DNA from 4 places in the Aminobacter sp. 01T433 genome. Region 4 is predicted to be linked to each of the others. Evidence: predicted binding sites of a transcription regulator. Region 4 holds the regulator's gene; each other region holds the start of a gene.
What was found. The regulator HrcA, encoded in region 4, represses chaperone genes, less so after heat shock. The targets are predictions, from matches to a motif close to GTTAGCACTCNCNNNNNGNGAGTGCTAAC.
Positions count from the first base shown of each region.

Region 1: groES (co-chaperone GroES) is a predicted target of HrcA. The motif match lies at 1,967-1,995, and genes of this name have one in related genera.
Region 2: AC1DLV_RS23750 (co-chaperone GroES) is a predicted target of HrcA. The motif match lies at 1,997-2,025, and genes of this name have one in related genera.
Region 3: AC1DLV_RS21045 (co-chaperone GroES) is a predicted target of HrcA. The motif match lies at 1,936-1,964, and genes of this name have one in related genera.

Region 1 is NZ_JBFTPR010000003.1:241,135-246,047, reverse strand. Features, by position in the region: gene groL (chaperonin GroEL) at 1-1,550, opposite strand, end outside; gene groES (co-chaperone GroES) at 1,613-1,909, opposite strand; gene AC1DLV_RS06430 (DsbA family protein) at 2,069-2,701, opposite strand; gene AC1DLV_RS06425 (MarR family winged helix-turn-helix transcriptional regulator) at 2,838-3,317, shown strand; gene AC1DLV_RS06420 (HlyD family secretion protein) at 3,314-4,462, shown strand; gene AC1DLV_RS06415 (DHA2 family efflux MFS transporter permease subunit) at 4,587-4,913, shown strand, end outside.
Region 2 is NZ_JBFTPR010000016.1:104,857-109,769, forward strand. Features, by position in the region: gene groL (chaperonin GroEL) at 1-1,588, opposite strand, end outside; gene AC1DLV_RS23750 (co-chaperone GroES) at 1,629-1,943, opposite strand; gene mprF (bifunctional lysylphosphatidylglycerol flippase/synthetase MprF) at 2,370-4,913, shown strand, end outside.
Region 3 is NZ_JBFTPR010000013.1:27,671-32,583, reverse strand. Features, by position in the region: gene AC1DLV_RS21070 (DUF1488 family protein) at 1-254, opposite strand, end outside; gene AC1DLV_RS21065 (hypothetical protein) at 251-577, opposite strand; gene AC1DLV_RS21060 (hypothetical protein) at 574-810, opposite strand; gene AC1DLV_RS21055 (hypothetical protein) at 971-1,246, opposite strand; gene AC1DLV_RS21050 (hypothetical protein) at 1,243-1,503, opposite strand; gene AC1DLV_RS21045 (co-chaperone GroES) at 2,019-2,333, shown strand; gene groL (chaperonin GroEL) at 2,374-4,008, shown strand; partial or broken gene AC1DLV_RS21035 (hypothetical protein) at 4,079-4,472, shown strand; gene AC1DLV_RS21030 (hypothetical protein) at 4,539-4,712, shown strand.
Region 4 is NZ_JBFTPR010000001.1:240,489-245,401, reverse strand. Features, by position in the region: gene AC1DLV_RS01245 (Hsp70 family protein) at 1-604, shown strand, start outside; gene AC1DLV_RS01240 (hypothetical protein) at 857-2,149, shown strand; gene AC1DLV_RS01235 (hypothetical protein) at 2,193-2,390, opposite strand; gene hrcA (heat-inducible transcriptional repressor HrcA) at 2,423-3,493, opposite strand; gene rph (ribonuclease PH) at 3,644-4,360, shown strand; gene AC1DLV_RS01220 (VOC family protein) at 4,371-4,781, shown strand; gene rdgB (RdgB/HAM1 family non-canonical purine NTP pyrophosphatase) at 4,781-4,913, shown strand, end outside.

The DNA of each region.
Region 1 (4,913 bases), on a different contig from region 4:
GTGGTGACGAGCAGGCCGGCAACCGAGGCTGCGTCCTGAAGTGCGGTGCGGACGACCTTGACCGGGTCGACGATGCCCATGGCGATCATGTCGCCATACTCGTCGGTCGCGGCGTTGTAGCCGAAGGTAGCGCCCTTGTTGTCAAGGATCTTGCCGGCGACGATCGAGGCTTCAGCACCTGCGTTCGAAGCGATCTGGCGGGCCGGAGCCTGCAGAGCGCGACGGACGATGCTGATGCCTGCAGCCTGATCGGCGTTGATGCCGGTGGCAGTGATCGCCTGGGTGGCGCGCAGGAGAGCGACGCCGCCGCCAGCCACGATGCCTTCTTCGACGGCAGCGCGGGTTGCGTTCAGCGCGTCATCGACGCGGTCCTTCTTTTCCTTGACTTCCACTTCGGTCGCACCGCCGACGCGGATCACGGCAACACCGCCGGCGAGCTTCGCCAGACGTTCCTGCAGCTTCTCCTTGTCGTAGTCCGACGTGGTCTCTTCGATCTGCTGCTTGATCTGGCCGACGCGGCCTTCGATCTCAGGCTTCTTGCCGGCGCCGTCGATGATGGTGGTGTTCTCCTTGGAGATCGACACCTTCTTGGCGCGGCCGAGCATGTCCAGCGTGACGTTCTCGAGCTTGATGCCGAGGTCTTCGGAGATGACCTGGCCACCGGTGAGGATGGCGATGTCTTCCAGCATGGCCTTGCGGCGATCACCGAAGCCCGGTGCCTTGACGGCAGCGATCTTCAGGCCGCCACGCAGCTTGTTGACGACCAGCGTTGCAAGAGCTTCGCCTTCGACGTCCTCGGAGATGATGACGAGCGGCTTCGAGGTCTGAACGACAGCCTCGAGGATCGGCAGCATGGCCTGCAGGTTGCCGAGCTTCTTCTCGTGGAGAAGAATGTAGGCGTCTTCCAGCTCGGCAATCATCTTGTCGGGGTTGGTGACGAAATAGGGCGAGAGGTAGCCGCGGTCGAACTGCATGCCTTCGACGACTTCGAGTTCGGTCTCGGCGGTCTTGGCTTCCTCGACGGTGATGACGCCCTCGTTGCCGACCTTCTGCATCGCTTCCGCGATCATCTGGCCGATCGAGGCTTCGCCGTTGGCCGAAATCGTGCCGACCTGGGCGACTTCCTCGGAGGTCTTGATCTTCTTGGCGCTCTTGACGAGGTGTGCGACGACTTCGCCGACAGCCAGGTCGATGCCGCGCTTCAGGTCCATCGGGTTCATGCCAGCGGCAACGGCCTTGTGGCCTTCCTGGACGATAGCCTGTGCGAGAACGGTCGCGGTCGTGGTGCCGTCGCCGGCCTTGTCGTTGGTCTTCGAAGCAACTTCGCGGACCATCTGCGCGCCCATGTTCTCGAACTTGTCTTCAAGCTCGATTTCCTTGGCGACGGAAACGCCGTCCTTGGTGATGCGCGGGGCGCCGAACGACTTGTCGATGACGACGTTGCGGCCCTTGGGGCCGAGCGTGACCTTCACGGCGTCGGCGAGGATGTTGACGCCGCGCAGCATGCGCTCACGGGCGTCGCGGGAAAATACTACGTGTTTAGCAGCCATGTTTTAGCTCCTGGGCTGAATGCCCGTTACTTCTGGTGTGGTTGCGAACTAACTTCGACGGTTCAGCCGATGATGCCCATGATGTCGGATTCCTTCATGATCAGAAGGTCTTCGCCATTGAGCTTCACTTCGGTGCCGGACCACTTGCCGAACAGGACGCGGTCGCCCTCCTTGACGTCCAGCGCAATGATCTTGCCAGCTTCGTCGCGGGCACCGGAACCGACGGCGACGATTTCGCCTTCCTGCGGCTTTTCCTTGGCCGTATCGGGGATGATGATGCCGCCTGCGGTCTTGGACTCGGATTCGACGCGGCGAACAACCACGCGGTCATGCAGCGGGCGGAACTTCGACTTTGTCATTTGAATTTCCTCGGTGAACTGTTGAGAACGTTCCTCGGTCCGGGCTGGCCGGACTTGGTTAGCACTCACTTCAGGAGAGTGCTAACGTGCCGGTGAGATAGGCCGTCGCCCTTTTACTGTCAAGGGAACGACATCCACATGACAGCGAGATTCGTGGGTTTATGCCCGTGCCTGGGCGATGGCTTTGCGGAAGTCGTCAGCCGTCATGCCGCGCTTGTACAAAGCCTTGCCGATAAGGAAGCCGGGCGTGCCCCGGAGCTGGAAGGCTGTGGCCTGGGCGTGGCTGCGCGCAAGCAGGCCCACGAAGGTGTCTCGACGTGAGTCGAGCTCGCCGCGGGCTTGCGCGACATCGACGCCGATATCACCCAGAAGGTCGGCGGTGCTGCGAAACGTCAGGCGCTCATGCGTGGTCATCAACGTGCGCACGGCGTCGGCGTAGCGACCCTGGCTGTGGGAAGCCAGCGTCAGCAAAGCCGCGTTGCGCGATACTTCGCCGAAGATTGGCCAGTCGCGCAAGAGAACACGGATGTTGCCGTCCTCAGCCATGACCTTTGAGAGTTCGATGAAACTCACCTTGCAGTAGGGGCACTGGTAGTCGGTGAATTCGACCACGGTGACGTTGCCGTCCGGATTGCCGAGCACCGGTATATCAGGATCGAAGGCCACTTCGTCCACGCTCGGCATTGGATTGGCCCAAAGCGGCATGGGCGCCATCACGCTCAGCCCAGCAATGCCCTTGAGAATATGACGCCTGTTTGGCGACCGGTCCTGCATGCAATCGATCCTGTTCACGTCTGGGGCCTTTCCTAAACGATGAGCGACCATGATTGACAGCGGCCTGATCGTCGCGTGAGCGCACAACAGTGTGAACGTAAAATCATGGTGCGGTGCAAAATCCCCGCTTGAATGGTGAGCATGCTTATAATATATGCCGCTCATGAAAAATGAAGGCATCGAAAGGCTGGGCTTCCTCATCCACGACGCGGCGCGGCTGATGCGTCGCAACTTTGAGCAGCGCGGTAGCGAATTTGGGCTGTCGGCGGCGCAGTGGCGACTGCTTGTCAGGCTGGTCAAGGAAGAGGGTGTGGCGCAGGCGCGTCTTGCCGAGCTTCTCGAAATCGAGCCGATCAGCGTGTCGCGACTGCTGGACCGGATGGAGGAGGGCGGCTGGATCGAACGCCGTCAAGGTAATGCGGATAGGCGTGTGCGCATGATCTTCCCGACCGACAAGGCGCTTGAGGCCTTTTCCGAGGTCAAGGCAGTTGCCGGCGAGGTCTATGAGCGGGCGCTGGACGGACTTTCTCCCGAAGAGCGGCTCGCCACGGTCCATGGCCTGCGCACCATAGTCGACAACCTTTCCGCGGGCGAACCCGCCAATGTGAATTGTTTGAGAGAGACGACAAAATGAACGCGGTGGCGAAAGTGAACGAAAACAGCGCAAAGCTCGAACTCGAGAGCCCTGCGGCAGCCCAGCTTCAACCCGCATTGGCGGCACCAGCGCCGGCTCCCAAGAAGCGTGGGCGCTTTGTGCTGATGGCGGTGTTGCCGCTGGCCCTGGTTGTCGGCGGCGGTTATTTCTACGTGACCGGCGGCCGCTACCAGGAAACCGAAAACGCCAATCTGCGCCAGGCCAGGGCGATCATCGCCTCGGAGGCGGCTGGCCGCATCATCAAGGTTGATGTTGCCGACAACACCACGGTGAAGGCCGGCGACCTGCTGTTCGAGGTTGATCCCGAGCCCTACAGGATCGCTTTGGCGCAGGCCGATGCCGCGCTCGCCGGTGCACGTCTCAACGTCGAGCAGCTTCGCGCCGCCTACAGCCAGGCAGTCGCTCAGGAGCGGGTCGCGGCCAGCGGGCTAGATTATGCCCAGGCGCAGTTCGACCGCAGCAATGATCTGGTCACCAAGGGCGTGAATACCAAGTCTTCGCTGGACGAGGCCCGCATGGAACTCGACAAGGCCCGGCAGCAGCACAGCGCTGCCGTGCAGGGCATCGTCAGCGCCAAGGCAGCACTCGGTGGCAATCCCGACATTGAGACCGACAAGCACCCGACAGTGCTGGCGGCACTCGCTGCGCGTGACAACGCAGCCTTCAACCTGGCGCAGACGTCGGTTCGCGCCCCTGCCGATGGCGTGGTCTCGCAGGCCGCATCCTTCAAGGTCGGCCAGTTCGTGAGTGCAGGTACTGCGCTGTTCAGCCTGGTCGAGACCGGCGACACCTGGGTCGAGGCGAATTTCAAGGAAACGCAGCTCACTCATATGAAGCCCGGCCAGGAAGCCGATATCGTGCTCGACACCTATCCCGACCGTACCTTCCGCGGCACGGTGGAAGCGATCGGCGCCGGCACTGGCGCGGAGTTCTCGCTGCTGCCGGCACAAAACGCGACCGGCAACTGGGTTAAGGTCACGCAGCGCATCCCTGTGCGGGTCAAGGTCGACACCGCCGATGCTGGCTTGGCGATGCGCACCGGCATGAGCGCCACGGTGTCGATCGACACCGGCAAATCCCGCGGCTTCGGCAGCATCTTCGGCCACGCGGTGGCCGCGGAATAATCCGCGCCACAGCGGCGCGCTTAAAGTCCCGGACTGATCCGGCCGTCAAAGCGGCCGGCCCTCCGATTTTTCGGGTCGCCGCTTGACGACCGCAGGTCCCAAGTTGGTCGCAAGAGTTGGTCGAATGAGCCAGTCAGCCACTAAGCCCCTTACCGAGGTGCCGCATCGCGGCCTGATCACCATCGCCATCATGCTGGCGACGGTGATGCAGGTGCTCGACACCACCATCGCCAATGTTGCGTTGCCCTCGATGGTCGGCGATCTCGGTGCTTCCCAGGACACCATCAACTGGGTGCTGACGTCCTACATCGTCGCCGCCGCCATCATGACGCCGCTGACTGGCTGGCTGTCGGATCGCTTCGGCCGCAAGGAACTGTTTCTCGTTTCCGTCGTCGGCTTCACCATCATGTCGATGCTGTGCGGCGTTGCCTGGAGCCTCGAGTCGATGGTG
Region 2 (4,913 bases), on a different contig from region 4:
CTTCCTTCGCCGGAATGTCGGAGATCATGGCTTCGGCGGTGATTAGCAGTGCGGCGATCGAGCCGGCGTCCTGCAGGGCCGTGCGTACGACCTTGGCCGGATCGACGATGCCGGCCTTGATCATATCGACATAGGTTTCGGTCTGCGCATTGAAGCCCAGATCGGCATCCTCGCTGTCCATCAGTTTGCCGACGACGACGGAGCCTTCGACACCGGCATTCTCGGCGATTTGCCGGATCGGCGCCTCGAGCGCCTTGAGCACAATCGAAATGCCAGCGGTCACATCGGCATTGGCGCCGACAAGCGTTTTCAGCACGGTCTTGGCGCGCAGCAGGGCCACGCCGCCGCCGGCAACAATGCCTTCTTCAACGGCAGCCCGGGTGGCGTTCAGCGCGTCGTCGATGCGGTCCTTCTTTTCCTTGACCTCGGTCTCGGTCGCGCCGCCGACACGGATGACGGCAACGCCGCCGGCGAGCTTGGCCAGGCGTTCCTGCAGCTTTTCCTTGTCGTAGTCGGAAGTGGTTTCTTCGATCTGCATCTTCAACTGCGCGACCCGCGCGGCAATGCCCGCCTTGTCGCCGGAGCCGTCGATGATCGTGGTCGTGTCCTTGTCGATGAGCACGCGCTTTGCCCGGCCGAGCATGTCGATGGTGACATTTTCGAGCTTGATACCGAGATCCTCCGAGACCATTTGGCCGGCGGTCAGGATCGCGATGTCTTCCAGCATCGCCTTGCGGCGGTCGCCGAAGCCTGGCGCCTTGACGGCGGCGACCTTCAGACCGCCACGCAGCTTGTTGACGACAAGCGTTGCAAGCGCTTCGCCTTCGACGTCCTCGGCAATGATCAAAAGCGGCTTGCCGCTTTGCACCACGGCCTCCAGGATCGGCAGTATCGCCTGGAGATTGCCGAGCTTCTTTTCGTGAATGAGGATGTAGGGGTCCTCCAGCTCGGCACGCATCTTGTCGGTGTTGGTGACGAAATAGGGGCTGAGGTAGCCACGGTCGAACTGCATTCCCTCTACGACGTCGAGTTCGGTCTCGGCGGTCTTGGCTTCCTCGACAGTGATGACGCCTTCATTGCCGACCTTTTCCATCGCCTTGGCGATCATGTCACCGACGGTGGCGTCGCCGTTGGCGGCGATCGTGCCGACCTGGGCGATCTCGTCGGACGACTTGACCTTCTTGGAGCGCGCTTGGACGTCCTTGACGACGGCCGCGACCGCAAGGTCGATGCCGCGCTTGAGATCCATCGGGTTCATGCCGGCTGCAACCAGCTTGGCGCCCTCACGCAGGATGGAGGCGGCGAGCACGGTTGCGGTGGTGGTGCCGTCACCGGCGAGGTCGTTGGTCTTCGAGGCCACTTCGCGCACCATCTGCGCGCCCATGTTCTCGAATTTGTCTGAAAGCTCGATCTCCTTGGCGACGGTGACGCCGTCTTTGGTGATGCGCGGCGGGCCATAGGCGCGATCGATGATGACATTGCGGCCTTTCGGGCCGAGCGTCACCTTGACGGCGTTGTTGAGGAGTTCGACGCCGCGCAGCATGCGGTCGCGGGCATCGGTGGAGAATTTGATTTCCTTGGCAGACATGATTTTTCGTCCAGTTCGTTCTTGAGACCGCGGAGCCTGATCAGGCCGCTTTTTTGGCCGCTTCGCTATTGTCGACGATGCCCATGATGTCGGTCTCCTTCATGATCAGGAGATCGGCGCCGTCGATCTTGACCTCGATGCCCGACCATTTGCCGAACAGCACGGTGTCGCCTGCCTTGACGTCAAGCGGGATCAGCTTGCCGCTTTCGTCGCGCGAGCCCGGTCCTACTGCAACCACTTCGCCCTGCTGGGGCTTTTCCTTGGCATTGTCGGGAATGATGATGCCACCTTTGGATTTGAGATCGCCTTCGGCGCGTCGGATAACGACGCGGTCGTGAAGTGGTCGGAATTTCATGGGGATTCTTTCTGCAGTCGGCGCGTAGGGGACCGCATTCCCTGTGTACACCTTTTGGCACTCGAATAACAGGAGTGCTAAAAATAATTCTGCGCTGCATTGAAGTATTCAAAAAAAGAGGAGCGCGTTATTTTTCTGAGAAATCATGCAAAGATAAACAGGTATGAAAAAGTTGATTTCATCACGATAAAGGTGACTTAAAAATATTTATAGAAAATTCTTCAGCGATACGAGTAGAATTGCAAACCTTCTGGAGGGCGCCATGCACCAGCCAGAAACCCGCCCCATTACCTCGCAGCGGAACATGACGAAGAGTTAAGGTTCGCGGTTGATTGCAGGGTGAAATCCGCCGCAGAATTGCCCTTATCGCGTCGCCTCTTCGCGCCTCGCCGACGCGTTCCGCGCAGCGAATTGAATGGCGACAGCATGGACAAGCTTACGACCGAAGATCTCGACATGCAGCCGGAGCGCGGCAAGCTGTTCTCTTGGCAACGTCGATCGGCCGTCGCCCTGCCGCTTGCTGGCGTCGCCGTCGCGATCTTTGCATTTTGGGTGCTGAGCCAGCACATCAATGCGATTTCGCTCGCGGAAATTCAGGATGATCTGCGCAGCTTCCCGCTTGAACCGCTGTTGCTGGCGGTCTTGTTCACCATCATCAGCTTCGCTGCTGTCGCGTTCTATGACGTCGTGGCCGTCGAAACGATTGCCCCTGGCCGCATCCCGCGTCGCGTGTCCGTGCTTGCTGGTGCCGCCGGCTACGCGATCTCCAACGCGCTTGGTTTTTCGCTGCTGACGGGCGGTGCGCTGCGCTACCGCGTCTATGCCGCCCAAGGCATCGAACTTGCCGATATCGGCCGCATCGTGGGCACCTCGTGGTTTGCGATCTGGTTTGCCTTCGCCATCATGGCAGCGATCGCGATGGTCGCCGAACCGGGCCAGATCCCATGGCTCGCGACGCTCGGGCCCGAACTGGATCTCGCCATCGGCGTCGTCGTCCTGCTTGGCATCGCCGTGCTCGTCGTCTGGCTATCGCGTGGCGAGCGAACCCTGGGGTTCGGCCGGATTTCGCTCCGGCTGCCGTCCTCGCGCGGCGCACTGGTGCAGATCGCAGCCGGGCTTATCGATCTGGCCGCTGCTGCTGCCTGCCTCTATGTGCTGCTTCCGGCGGGCAGTGTGGGAAGTTTCTCGGCCTTCATCCTCGTCTATGTCGTTGCCGTTATCCTCGGCATCGTCAGCCATGCGCCGGGCGGCATCGGCGCCTTTGAAGCTACAATCATCGCGGGCCTCGGTCTGGGCAACAATTCCGAAGCCCTTGCTGGACTGGTTGCCTACCGTATCGTCTACACGCTGCTGCCCTTTGCCGTTGCGGTGCTCGGCCTGGTCATCTCCGAAATCCACCGCCACCGTCACCGCCTCGCCGGTCCTGTCGGTGCCGCCTCGTTGCTGCTCGAGCCGCTGATTCCGCCGCTTTCGGCCGGCATCGCCTTCATCGGCGCGATGGTGATCCTGATTTCAGCACTGACGCCAAGCCTTGCCGAGCGCATCGACACATTGTCCGAATTCATCCCGCTGCCCTTCGTCGAAATGTCCCATCTCGGCGCGAGCTTCGTTGCCGTGGCGTTGCTGATCGTTGCCCGTGGACTTGTCAAAAGGCTGCGACGCGCCTGGCTAGCGGCAATGGTGCTCTTCATCAGCGGTGCCATCTTTTCCCTGGCCAAGGGCCTCGACTGGGAAGAAGCATTGGTGCTGTCGCTCATGACGTTGACACTGTTTGTCTTCCGCGACTCCTTCTACCGGCGCCCGCTGCGCAGTGACTTGCATCTCTCCTGGGGCTGGCTGGCCAGTGTCGGCACGACGATCTGCGCCTGCATATGGCTCGGCTTTTTCGCCTTCCGCCACGTCGAATACAGTAGTCAGCTCTGGTGGGAGTTCGCCTTCAACGGCGATGCCCCTCGCATGCTGCGTGCCAGCGTGGTCCTTGTCACGCTGCTTCTTGTTGTGCTTGCCGACACGCTCATCAACCGCCGTGTGCTGACGCTCGCGCCACTGGGAGGAGTGCCCGAAAGCGTGCCGGCGCTGGTCGCCGGGGCCCCGTCGACGGCGGCGGCATTGGCCCTGCTCGGCGACAAGCGCTTTCTCGTCGCACCCGGTGGCGAGGGCTTCGTGATGTACCAGCGCTCGGGCGGCAGCCTGATCTCGATGGGAGAGCCCATCGGCACCGAAGAGGCGGTGACCGCGCTGGCATGGGACTTCCACGAACTCGCCGACCGCTCGGGCCTGCGCACAGTGTTCTACGAAGTAGGCCCGCAGCGCCTGCCGATGTTCCTCGACATGGGGCTGGTCGCCTTGAAGCTTGGCGAGGTGGCGCGCGTCGATCTCGCCGAGTTCACGCTTGAAGGCGCCAAGCGTCAGCCGCTGCGCTATGCCGACCGCCGCGCGGAGAAGGATGGCCTGACTTTCGAGATCGTTGCGAAGGCGGACGTGCCTGGCATTATTGATCAGTTGCGGGCGGTCTCCGACGAATGGCTGCGGCTGAAATCTGGTAGCGAAAAACGCTTTTCGCTCGGCTTTTTCGATGCCGAGTATCTGAGCCAGTTCGACGTCGCGGTGCTGAAGCGCGGCGATCGCATTGTCGCCTTCGCCAATTTGTGGCGGAGCGGCGAGCGCAACGAGGTTGCCGTTGATCTGATGCGCTACCGGCAGGACGACTGCAAGGTCATGATGGATGCCCTTTTCACCAAGATCATGATGGTGGCGAAGGCCGAGGGCTATCGCTGGTTCAATCTCGGGGTCGCGCCCTTGTCCGGGCTGACCGACCACCGCGTCGCCTCGCGCTGGAACCGTTTCGGGTCGCTGATGTACCAGAAGGGCCAGAACCTCTATCGTTTCGACGGCCTGCGTGCCTTCAAGGACAAGTTCGATCCGGTGTGGACCGCCAACTACCTCATCTGCCCGCCAGCGCTTGATACA
Region 3 (4,913 bases), on a different contig from region 4:
AAGGTGTAGTAGGTGCGACGCCCGTGAGAATAGGCCTCGCGTGCGACATCGTGGATCGACCTACGCGCCGCATCGAAGGCCGTCAGGCACTCTGCCTCTGACAGTTGCGTTCTGCCTGACTTGGCGCCCGCTTTCGCCAGTGCACCGGCCTCGATGAAGAATGGCACTTCGAACATGCCGTCATGGCCGATGAAGCGGACAGCCTTTTTGGCTTCATCGAAACTGCGGCTCGGATTGAGAAAGGCTAACGTCATGTGTTGCCTGCTATGTTGCTGTTCAGCCCAAGTGCGGCCAGCCTTATCCGCTCCTTGCGGCGACCGGTATTGCGAAGATTGAGGGACATCATCCCATCCGTCGCATCCGACCGGGTCAGGCCGGTCATCATCTGGCCGCCGACAATCGCCGGAATGCCGGTGAAGACATGATAGACGGTCCAAGAGCGATCCGGTTCAATGCGCCGCCCGAACTGATGATGGATACCATCGCGGCTGGGCGCGCCGCCTTCATTTTCCCAGATGCAGATCGCGGCAGCATCCTGTCTGCGTTGGACATCGTTGCTGCGTGCATTCATGGTCATGGCCTTCCTTCAGGGAGTGCGTCGGTATCGATAGGTCCGGAATAGAGGATCCTGCCATTCGCATCGGCGATCGTCATGGCATCCGGTCGCTGCGGCAAATCGAGGGTTTGCGACAAGCGCCGCGCGATCTCGATCGCGCCCTCGACATCGGCGGCTTCGTTAGTCTCGCGGCCCACGACCGCATGCGCGTCATCCTTGCCGCGGGTCCGATAGAATTCGATCGCGATCTTCATCTGCAGCCCGACTCCCGAGCATGGCCGTCAGCGCTTGCCGCCCGGGACCGCTTTTGCGGCGAGCTTAATCTGGCTGCCGAACGTGCTTTCTGGCGTCGGTGAGGCTTTCACCTTTGCCTGCTTGGGCTTTCTGATCTCGCGGCTGCTGCGCTTTTGGCCCTTAGCCATTGCCGAAAGTCCTTTCGATGAGATCTGCGCCATTCCGGGCCAGCGACGCGCCGATCAGCTCGATGCTGTCTTCGGTCGTCACGCGCTCATGGCGCTCTTCTTCGTTGCGGATGCGGTACTGAGGGGAGTTTTCCCTCGGCGGCAACGTGGCGGTAATGCGGTAAGGCGACATGCCGGCCCCAGGGACGGTCTGCCCCACCGCGAAGCGATGAGTTGCCGGGTCACGCCGGGTCGGACGGTTGCCTCGCATGATGTATGTCGCGGTCATGATTGTCGGTCCTTTTCCAGCGCCGCTTCCAGGCCTGCCGGATCGATCGGTACCATCTGTTGCTTCGTGCCCTGCACAGCGATCGCCGGCAAATGGATGAAGGTACTGGTCCGCAGCCAAGCTAGCCGGGAGATGCCCTCGATTGAGTCTTCGTCGCTGTCGATCCGGTAGTCTCCGGCCGATTGCGGCGCATCGAGACCCGCGAGCGAAAACGCGGATGTAAAGCGGGCGACGGATTGTGTGGTGCGACTGGTCATGGTTGCGTTCTCCGCAAGGATGGCGCGGGATGCGCACTCCCTGCATCGTTCCGGCCCGGACCGGAATGTCGCACGCGCTGCCAGTACATCCGTGGTCAGCGTCAGGCTTCATTCAGGTTCTGGCCGAGCGACAGGACTGCCGGATCGGCACCCTGTATTCGCTGTCGAGAATTCGGTGGAGAATGGCGGGTCCAGGGTCTCTGACACCGCGAAAAGCCAAGTCGGCCAAATCAACGAGTTCAACATATACGCCATTGCCGGAATTTTTTCAATATGAAATATTAATTTCTTGCGAGGGAAACAAATCTTTATCTTTATATCTTAAACATTGAAATCCGCTTCCAATCTATTTTCCATTCGAATGGGCAATAATTTTTACTATCGCCACTACGTTATATTTTGAAACAATTTCAGACATGGCCGGTAATTATTTCTGGCACTCCTATCAATCGAGTGCCAATGACGCCACATATATGACGCGGCCGCCCTACGCGCCGACTGCAGAAAGAACCTCTATGAAATTCCGACCACTTCACGACCGCGTCGTTATCCGACGCGCCGAAGGCGACCTCATATCCAAAGGCGGCATCATCATTCCCGACAATGCCAAGGAAAAGCCGCAGCAGGGCGAAGTGGTTGCAGTAGGACCGGGCTCGCGCGACGAAAGCGGCAAGCTGATACCGCTTGACGTCAAGGCAGGCGACACCGTGCTGTTCGGCAAATGGTCGGGTACCGAGGTCAAGATCGACGGTGCCGATCTCCTGATCATGAAGGAGACCGACATCATGGGCATCGTCGACAATAGCGAAGCGGCCAAAAAAGCGGCCTGATCAGGCTGTGCGGTCTCAAGAACGAACTGGACGAAAAATCATGTCTGCCAAGGAAATCAAATTTTCCACCGATGCCCGCGACCGCATGCTGCGCGGCGTCGAGCTGCTCAACAACGCCGTCAAGGTGACACTTGGCCCGAAAGGCCGCAATGTCATCATCGATCGCGCCTATGGCCCGCCGCGCATCACCAAAGACGGCGTCACCGTCGCCAAGGAGATCGAGCTTTCCGACAAGTTCGAGAACATGGGCGCGCAGATGGTGCGCGAAGTGGCCTCTAAGACCAACGATCTCGCCGGCGATGGTACAACCACAGCAACCGTGCTCGCCGCCTCCATCCTGCGCGAGGGCGCCAAGCTGGTTGCAGCCGGCATGAACCCGATGGATCTCAAGCGCGGCATCGACCTTGCGGTCGCGGCCGTCGTCAAGGACGTCCAGGCGCGCTCCACGAAGGTCAAGTCTTCCGACGAGATCGCCCAGGTCGGCACGATCGCTGCCAATGGCGACGCAACCGTCGGCGACATGATCGCCAAGGCGATGGACAAGGTCGGCAATGAAGGCGTCATCACCGTCGAGGAGGCCAAGACCGCCGAGACCGAACTCGACGTCGTCGAGGGAATGCAGTTCGACCGTGGCTACCTCAGCCCCTATTTCGTCACCAACACCGACAAGATGCGTGCCGAGCTGGAGGACCCCTACATCCTCATTCACGAAAAGAAGCTTGGCAATCTGCAAGCGATGCTGCCGATCCTCGAAGCCGTGGTGCAGACCGGCAAGCCACTGCTGATCATTTCCGAGGACGTTGAAGGCGAAGCGCTGGCAACGCTTGTCGTCAACAAGCTGCGTGGCGGTCTGAAGGTCGCCGCCGTCAAGGCGCCGGGCTTCGGCGACCGCCGCAAGGCGATGCTGGAAGACATCGCGATCCTGACCGCCGGCCAAATGATCTCAGAGGATCTCGGTATCAAGCTCGAAAATGTCACCATCGACATGCTCGGCAGGGCAAAGCGCGTGCTTATTGACAAGGATACGACCACCATCATCGACGGCTCCGGCGACAAGGCCGGCATTGCGGCGCGGATCGCGCAGCTGAAGATGCAGATCGAAGAAACCACCTCGGACTACGACAAGGAAAAGCTGCAGGAGCGCCTGGCCAAACTCGCTGGCGGCGTTGCCGTCATCCGTGTCGGCGGCGCGACCGAGACCGAGGTCAAGGAAAAGAAGGACCGCATCGATGATGCGCTGAATGCCACCCGGGCTGCCGTTGAAGAAGGCATCGTTGCCGGTGGAGGCGTGGCCCTGCTGCGCGCCAAAGCGGCATTGGAAACACTTGTCGGTGCAAATGCCGATGTGACAGCGGGCATTTCGATCGTGCTCAAGGCGCTCGAGGCTCCCATCCGGCAGATCGCCGAGAATGCCGGCGTCGAAGGCTCCGTCGTCGTCGGCAGACTGATGGACAGCGACGATACCAACCTGGGCTTCAACGCACAGACGGAAACCTATGTCGACATGATCAAGGCCGGCATCGTCGATCCGGCCAAGGTGGTGCGCACGGCCTTGCAGGACGCTGGCTCGATCGCAGCCCTGCTGATCACCGCCGAAGCCATGATCGCCGACGTTCCGGCGAAAGACGCGTCCAACGGCGGCGGCCCCGCCGGTATGGGCGGAATGGGTTACTAAGCGACGCCTAAACCATCCGGCCGCCACGCGGCCAGATGTGACTGCCCACCTTTCAACAAGGAGCATTTCCATGGCTATGCAGACCAACCAAAAGCAGTCCGTCGCCGCACGATGGGAAAACTACCAGCCGTCCAAAATCGACGCTCGCGTGGACATGCGTCGGCACCGCCGTCGCCACCATGATCATCGGCTTCAGCTGGGGCGGCTGGGTCACAGGCGGCACCTCGCAGACACTTGCGACGACGGCCGGCGACGTGGCGCGCGGTCAACTCGCCTCGACCATTTGCGTCGATAGGTTCAATGCAGCACCCGATGCAGCGGCAAAGCTGACCGAACTGAAGGCCAAGTCCGCCGGCTACGATAGGCAGAAGTTCGTCGAGGCCGGCGGCTGGGCAACCATGCCGGGAGAGACCACTCCTGATCGGCGCGCATCCATAGGCTGCGCCACCGCACTCGCGACCTGAGCCGGCTTCGCCGCGGCCGTACTGGCGTCCGCGGCGCACGCCCGTCAACTGCATTGATCAAGGAGCATGAGCAATGATCGCTTTGTGAAGAAGGCCGAGTTGCAGCCATTGGCCAAAGAAGATGACGGCAACCGCTTCGAGCAGATTCGCAGGGTTGCAGCGCAAATGCACAAGAAATCGGATGCGGATGACGCACGTCGCCGCGACCGCCGAAGAGCTGAGGATAGCCAGCTTATCTGACAGGCTAAATTCGGCGTTCCTTGCGCCTTTTTCGACCGCCCGCTTCTGGCCCATCTCGGACCTTGCACCGCCTTTGGTCGAATGGCCTAGATGGTTTCGACCACAGGCCGCGCCAGGCTTGGCGCGGTAAGGTCGGTAATTGGGGGGCGGTAAGCGGTCGATCCGGTGTTCGCCGGAGGACCAACGCGGCTTTCTCCAAGC
Region 4 (4,913 bases):
CGGCACCGACTTCGACCGTTTGCTCTCGATCGCACATGTCATGCCCGAGCTCGGCTATCTCACGGCGACCAAGGACGGCAAGCGCAACCTGCCGGCAGGCTATTTCATCGACCTCGCGACGTGGCAGCGCATCAACCTGCTCTACACGCCCAAGGCCAAGCTCGATTTGCGCCAGATCCGCTTCGAGGCGGCAAGGCCCGACCTCATCGACCGGCTGATCGAGGTCGTTGACCAGCGTTTCGGCCACGCATTGGCGACCAAAGTCGAAAAGGCCAAGATCGAGCTGACCGATGCCGACCAGGCGGCTATCGACGTTTCGCTTCCGGCGGCAAAGTTCACCGCGTCGCTGACCAGGCAGGGGCTTGAAGACACCATTCGCAGCGCGGTCGACCGTGTCACGGCGACCGTCGCCGACACGTTGGCTGAAGCGCAGGTGCAAGCCCAAGACATCACTGCCGTGTTCTTGACCGGCGGCTCGACCGCCATCCCGCTGGCGCGCCAGAGCATCCTGGCGCTCGTGCCCGGGGCCAAGATCGTCCAGGGCGACGCTTTCGGCAGCGTGGGCCTTGGCCTCGCGCTCGATGCGCAGCGGAAGTTCGGCTAGGAGCCCTGTTCCATTCCGACTAGATCGGAATGGAACACTTTCTCCCTGTGCACATAGTCTCTTTTTCAGAAAACCGGTTCCACGGCCCGCCGTAACCTTCGGCTGGGATCATGTTCAAGTTGCTAATGTATTAGCCACAAGTACAACCGAGTTTTCGCAAGTCGATAGCGGTTTATTTTTCCTTAGCTTTTTCCAGCGACAGTTGTCTCGAAGATTTCATGCCGCTTCGCCGGATCGCCTGGGAATGCACAGATGCTGAAAATTCATTCGCCGACCATTTCCTATACCTCCGTCTCGGTAAAACTTCTTCAGCAGGCGAATTCAGGCGATGGGCAACAGCCCGGCGCGGCAGGCAAGAACCAGCTGCTGCCCGGCGTCAAGAACTCTCCGAGCGCCGCCGCGTCCGCCATCATGCGCATCTTGTTGCAGGCTGAAGGTTTGAAAGCCTCGGTGACTGCGACCGGCGACGCCGTTGGCATGGAAGTCGAACATTATGATTTCCGCGAGGCTATGGGGAACAACATTACTCAGGTCAGGGCATCCGGCTCCGGTAACCTTGGCGTGTCGGTCAGTTCGTCCAACGAGGACTATATCTCCGTTGGCAGCGCCGACGGCGACGATGTCATCCAGGTCCTCGGATCCCGCATCATGGGCGTTGCTGGAGAGAAGGGCAACGACAACATCATCGTCTTCGCACGTTCCGCCAGCAGATCGGATAGAAATTTTGACCACTCCGTATGGGGCGTCGACGGCGGCGAGGGCAACGACACCATCGCCGTCTTAAGCCGAGGCAGCGTGGATGTTACGAACGGCGGTGACGGCGACGACAAGCTCGTCATTGTAAGCCAAGGCGATGTGGATCGCACGAGCGGCGGTGCTGGCCGCGACAACGTTGCGATCACGACAACAGGCTCCATTTGGCACGCTGAAGGCGGCGAAGATGCCGATACCATCAAGATCGCTGCCGCCGGCAGGGTCGATAGTATCTATGGCGACGAGGGCAACGATACGATCGCAATCGCTGCGCGCAGCGTTTCCGGTGTTCACGGCGGGACTGGCGATGACGTCATGAACATATCCGCCGACAGCGCAGACAGGATCACCGGCGGCGAAGGCAACGATACCATCCGTGTCACCGCCAAATGGGAGGCGTCAGCGAACGGGGGCGACGGCAATGACGTCTTGCAGTTGTCCGGCTCCAGCGTCGGTGCGACGGGCGGCAAGGGCGACGACCTGATCAAAATCGACAGCACGGCTGGCCGCGCGGCACTTCTGCACGTCGCGGAAGGCGACGGCAACGACACCGTCGAGACGAACGCACCGCTGAGCATCCACCGCTTCAGCGAAGATGGTGCACGCAGGTCAAATCTCGACCTCGGCACGGCGACGCTTGCGCGCAATGACGACGGCACGGTCACCGTCAGGTTCGAGGGCAGCAACGACAGCATCACCGTCAAGTTCACAGGTGCCATGGCCGGCCGCGAGATCGTCGCGAAGGTCGAAAACGGTGCGCTTGTGATCGGCCCAGCCAGCAGCGAAGCCTAGTGAACGGCTAGGCCAGTCCGCGGTCAGACAATGCCACGGCGTATCAGGCGCCTGCTTTGTAGAAATCCTCGTCGAGACGCTTTTCCAGTTCGACGAGGTCGGCGGGCACCGGCAAGCCTTGCGCCCGCAATTCGGCCAGCTTCTCGCGCAGGCGCTCGTGCAGTTCGTGTTCGTCTTCGGGCTGGTTAACCATCTCCTGCAAGAGGACCGCAATCTCGGCCTTGATCTGTTCGAATGCCATTGCATCCTCCTGAGTATGACTGGGCGATTATCTCACCTGAGCATGCGCGAGATCAACTGCGCCGTATAGTCGACCATCGGCACGATGCGCGCATAATTGAGCCTTGTCGGGCCGATGACGCCGAGCGCGCCGACAACACGGGCATCCTTGTCGCGATAAGGGGCCACGACCAGCGACGAACCGGAGAGCGAAAACAGCCGGTTTTCCGATCCGATGAAGATACGCACGCCCGAGCCTTCCTCGGCGAGGTCGAGAAGCTGGATCAACCCGTCCTGGGTTTCCATGTCCTCGAACAGATGCTTGAGCAGCTCGATGTCGGCCTGGGCGGTGACGTTTTCGAGCAAATTGGCGCGCCCGCGCACGATCAGCCGCGACGGCAGGCCGCTTTCGGCTCCGGCCCAGACGGCAAGGCCCTTTTCGACGAGATCCTGCGACAGCGTATCGAGGGCTGCCTTGGTCTCGTCCTTGATGCGGGCGATCTCGATCCGGGCCTCGGCCAAGGTGCGGCCACGGATATGGGCGTTGAGGAAGTTGGACGCCTCGTGAAGCTGGGAGACGGTGACGCCGAGCGGCAGCTCGACGACGCGGTTTTCGACATCGCCATTTTGCGACACCAGCACGGCGAGAGCTTTTGTCGGTTCGAGCTGGATGAACTCGATATGCTTGAGGGCGACCTCGTTCTTGGCAGCGAGCACCAGGCCCGCACCGCGCGACATGCCCGACAGCATCTGGCTCGCCTCGGTCAGCATGTGCTCCAGCGAAGCACCCTCGCCCGAGGCCTTGACCTGGGCCTCGATGGTGCGGCGCTCCTCGTCGGAGAGGTCGCCGAGTTCCATGAAGGCGTCGACGAAAAAGCGCAGGCCCTTTTGGGTCGGTAGGCGGCCGGCGGAGATATGCGGCGCAAAGACGAGACCGAGATGCTCCAGGTCGCTCATCACATTGCGCACGGTTGCCGGCGACAGCGACGAAGGCAGCATGCGCGACAGGTTGCGCGAGCCGACCGGCTCGCCATCCCTGAGATAGGAATCGACGATGCGCCGAAAGATGTCGCGCGAGCGCATGTCGAGCGATTGCAGCGTGGGATCGGGTACCGCTTTGGTCATCTGCTTCATGGACTCCGTCCAAAATGATATAGACCGCACGGCAGCGAACACAACAGCTCCAGCAGCGGAACCGGTTTTCCTTTGCGCTGGTCCTGCCATGGAGCTACAAGCCGGCAACAATTTTCCGATTTCGCCAGAGAAAGTAGCCGTATGCGCCCCTCCAAACGCCAATTCGACGAAATGCGCGCCATCTCCTTCGAACGCAACGTGTCCAAGCACGCCGAAGGCTCGTGCCTGGTGAAGTTCGGCGACACCCATGTGCTTTGCACGGCGAGCCTGGAAGAAAAGGTGCCGGGCTGGATGCGCAATTCCGGCAAGGGCTGGGTCACAGCCGAATACGGCATGCTGCCGCGCTCGACCGGCGAACGCATGCGCCGCGAGGCTTCGGCCGGCAAGCAGGGCGGCCGCACGCAGGAAATCCAGCGGCTGATCGGCCGCAGCTTGCGCGCCGTGGTTGACATGGGCGCTCTCGGCGAGCGCCAGATCACCGTCGACTGCGACGTGATCCAGGCCGACGGCGGCACCCGCACGGCTTCGATCACCGGCGCCTGGATCGCGCTTCACGACTGCCTGCGCTGGATGGAAGCGCGCCAGATGGTCAGCGTCGACAAGGTGTTGAAAGATCATATCGCTGCGATCTCGTGCGGCATCCATGACGGCCAGCCGGTCATCGACCTCGACTATGTCGAAGACTCCTCGGCCGGCACCGACGCCAATTTCGTCATGACCGGCAAGGGCGGCATCGTCGAGATCCAGGGCACCGCCGAAGGCGTGCCGTTCTCGGAAGAGGAATTCCTGGCGCTGATGAGCCTCGCCCGCAAGGGCATCACCCGGCTGGTCGACCTGCAGAAGATGGCGGTGGGCTGAGGCATTCGCCATGCGGCTCTCGGCGATCCTCGAATCCGCGCTCTACGTCACCGACCTCGATGCCGCTGAGGCATTCTATGGCAAGGTGATGGGGCTGGAGCGGATCGCCAAGGTGCCGGGGCGGCATGTGTTCTTCCGCTGCGGCCAGGGCGTGCTGTTGTTGTTCAACGCCGAGGCGACGCGGCAGCCGCCGAAGCCCGATGCCAAGCTGCCGGTGCCGCCGCATGGCACAGCAGGCCCAGGGCATCTGTGCTTTGCCGCGACGGCTGAAGAAGTCGAGCAATGGAAGACAAGGCTAGAGGGCGAAGGCGTCGCCATCGAAGCCGATTTCGAGTGGCCGAATGGTGGCCGTTCCATCTATTTCCGCGATCCGTCAGGCAATTCGCTTGAAATCGCCGAGCCGAAACTATGGGGCCTTTGATGCGCAAGCTTGCCGACAACGAGATCGTGATCGCCAGCCACAATGCCGGCAAGCTGCGCGAATTCGCCGACCTGATGGCGCCGTTCGGCATCGCCGCCAAATCGGCCAAGGAATACGGCCTGCCCGAACCCG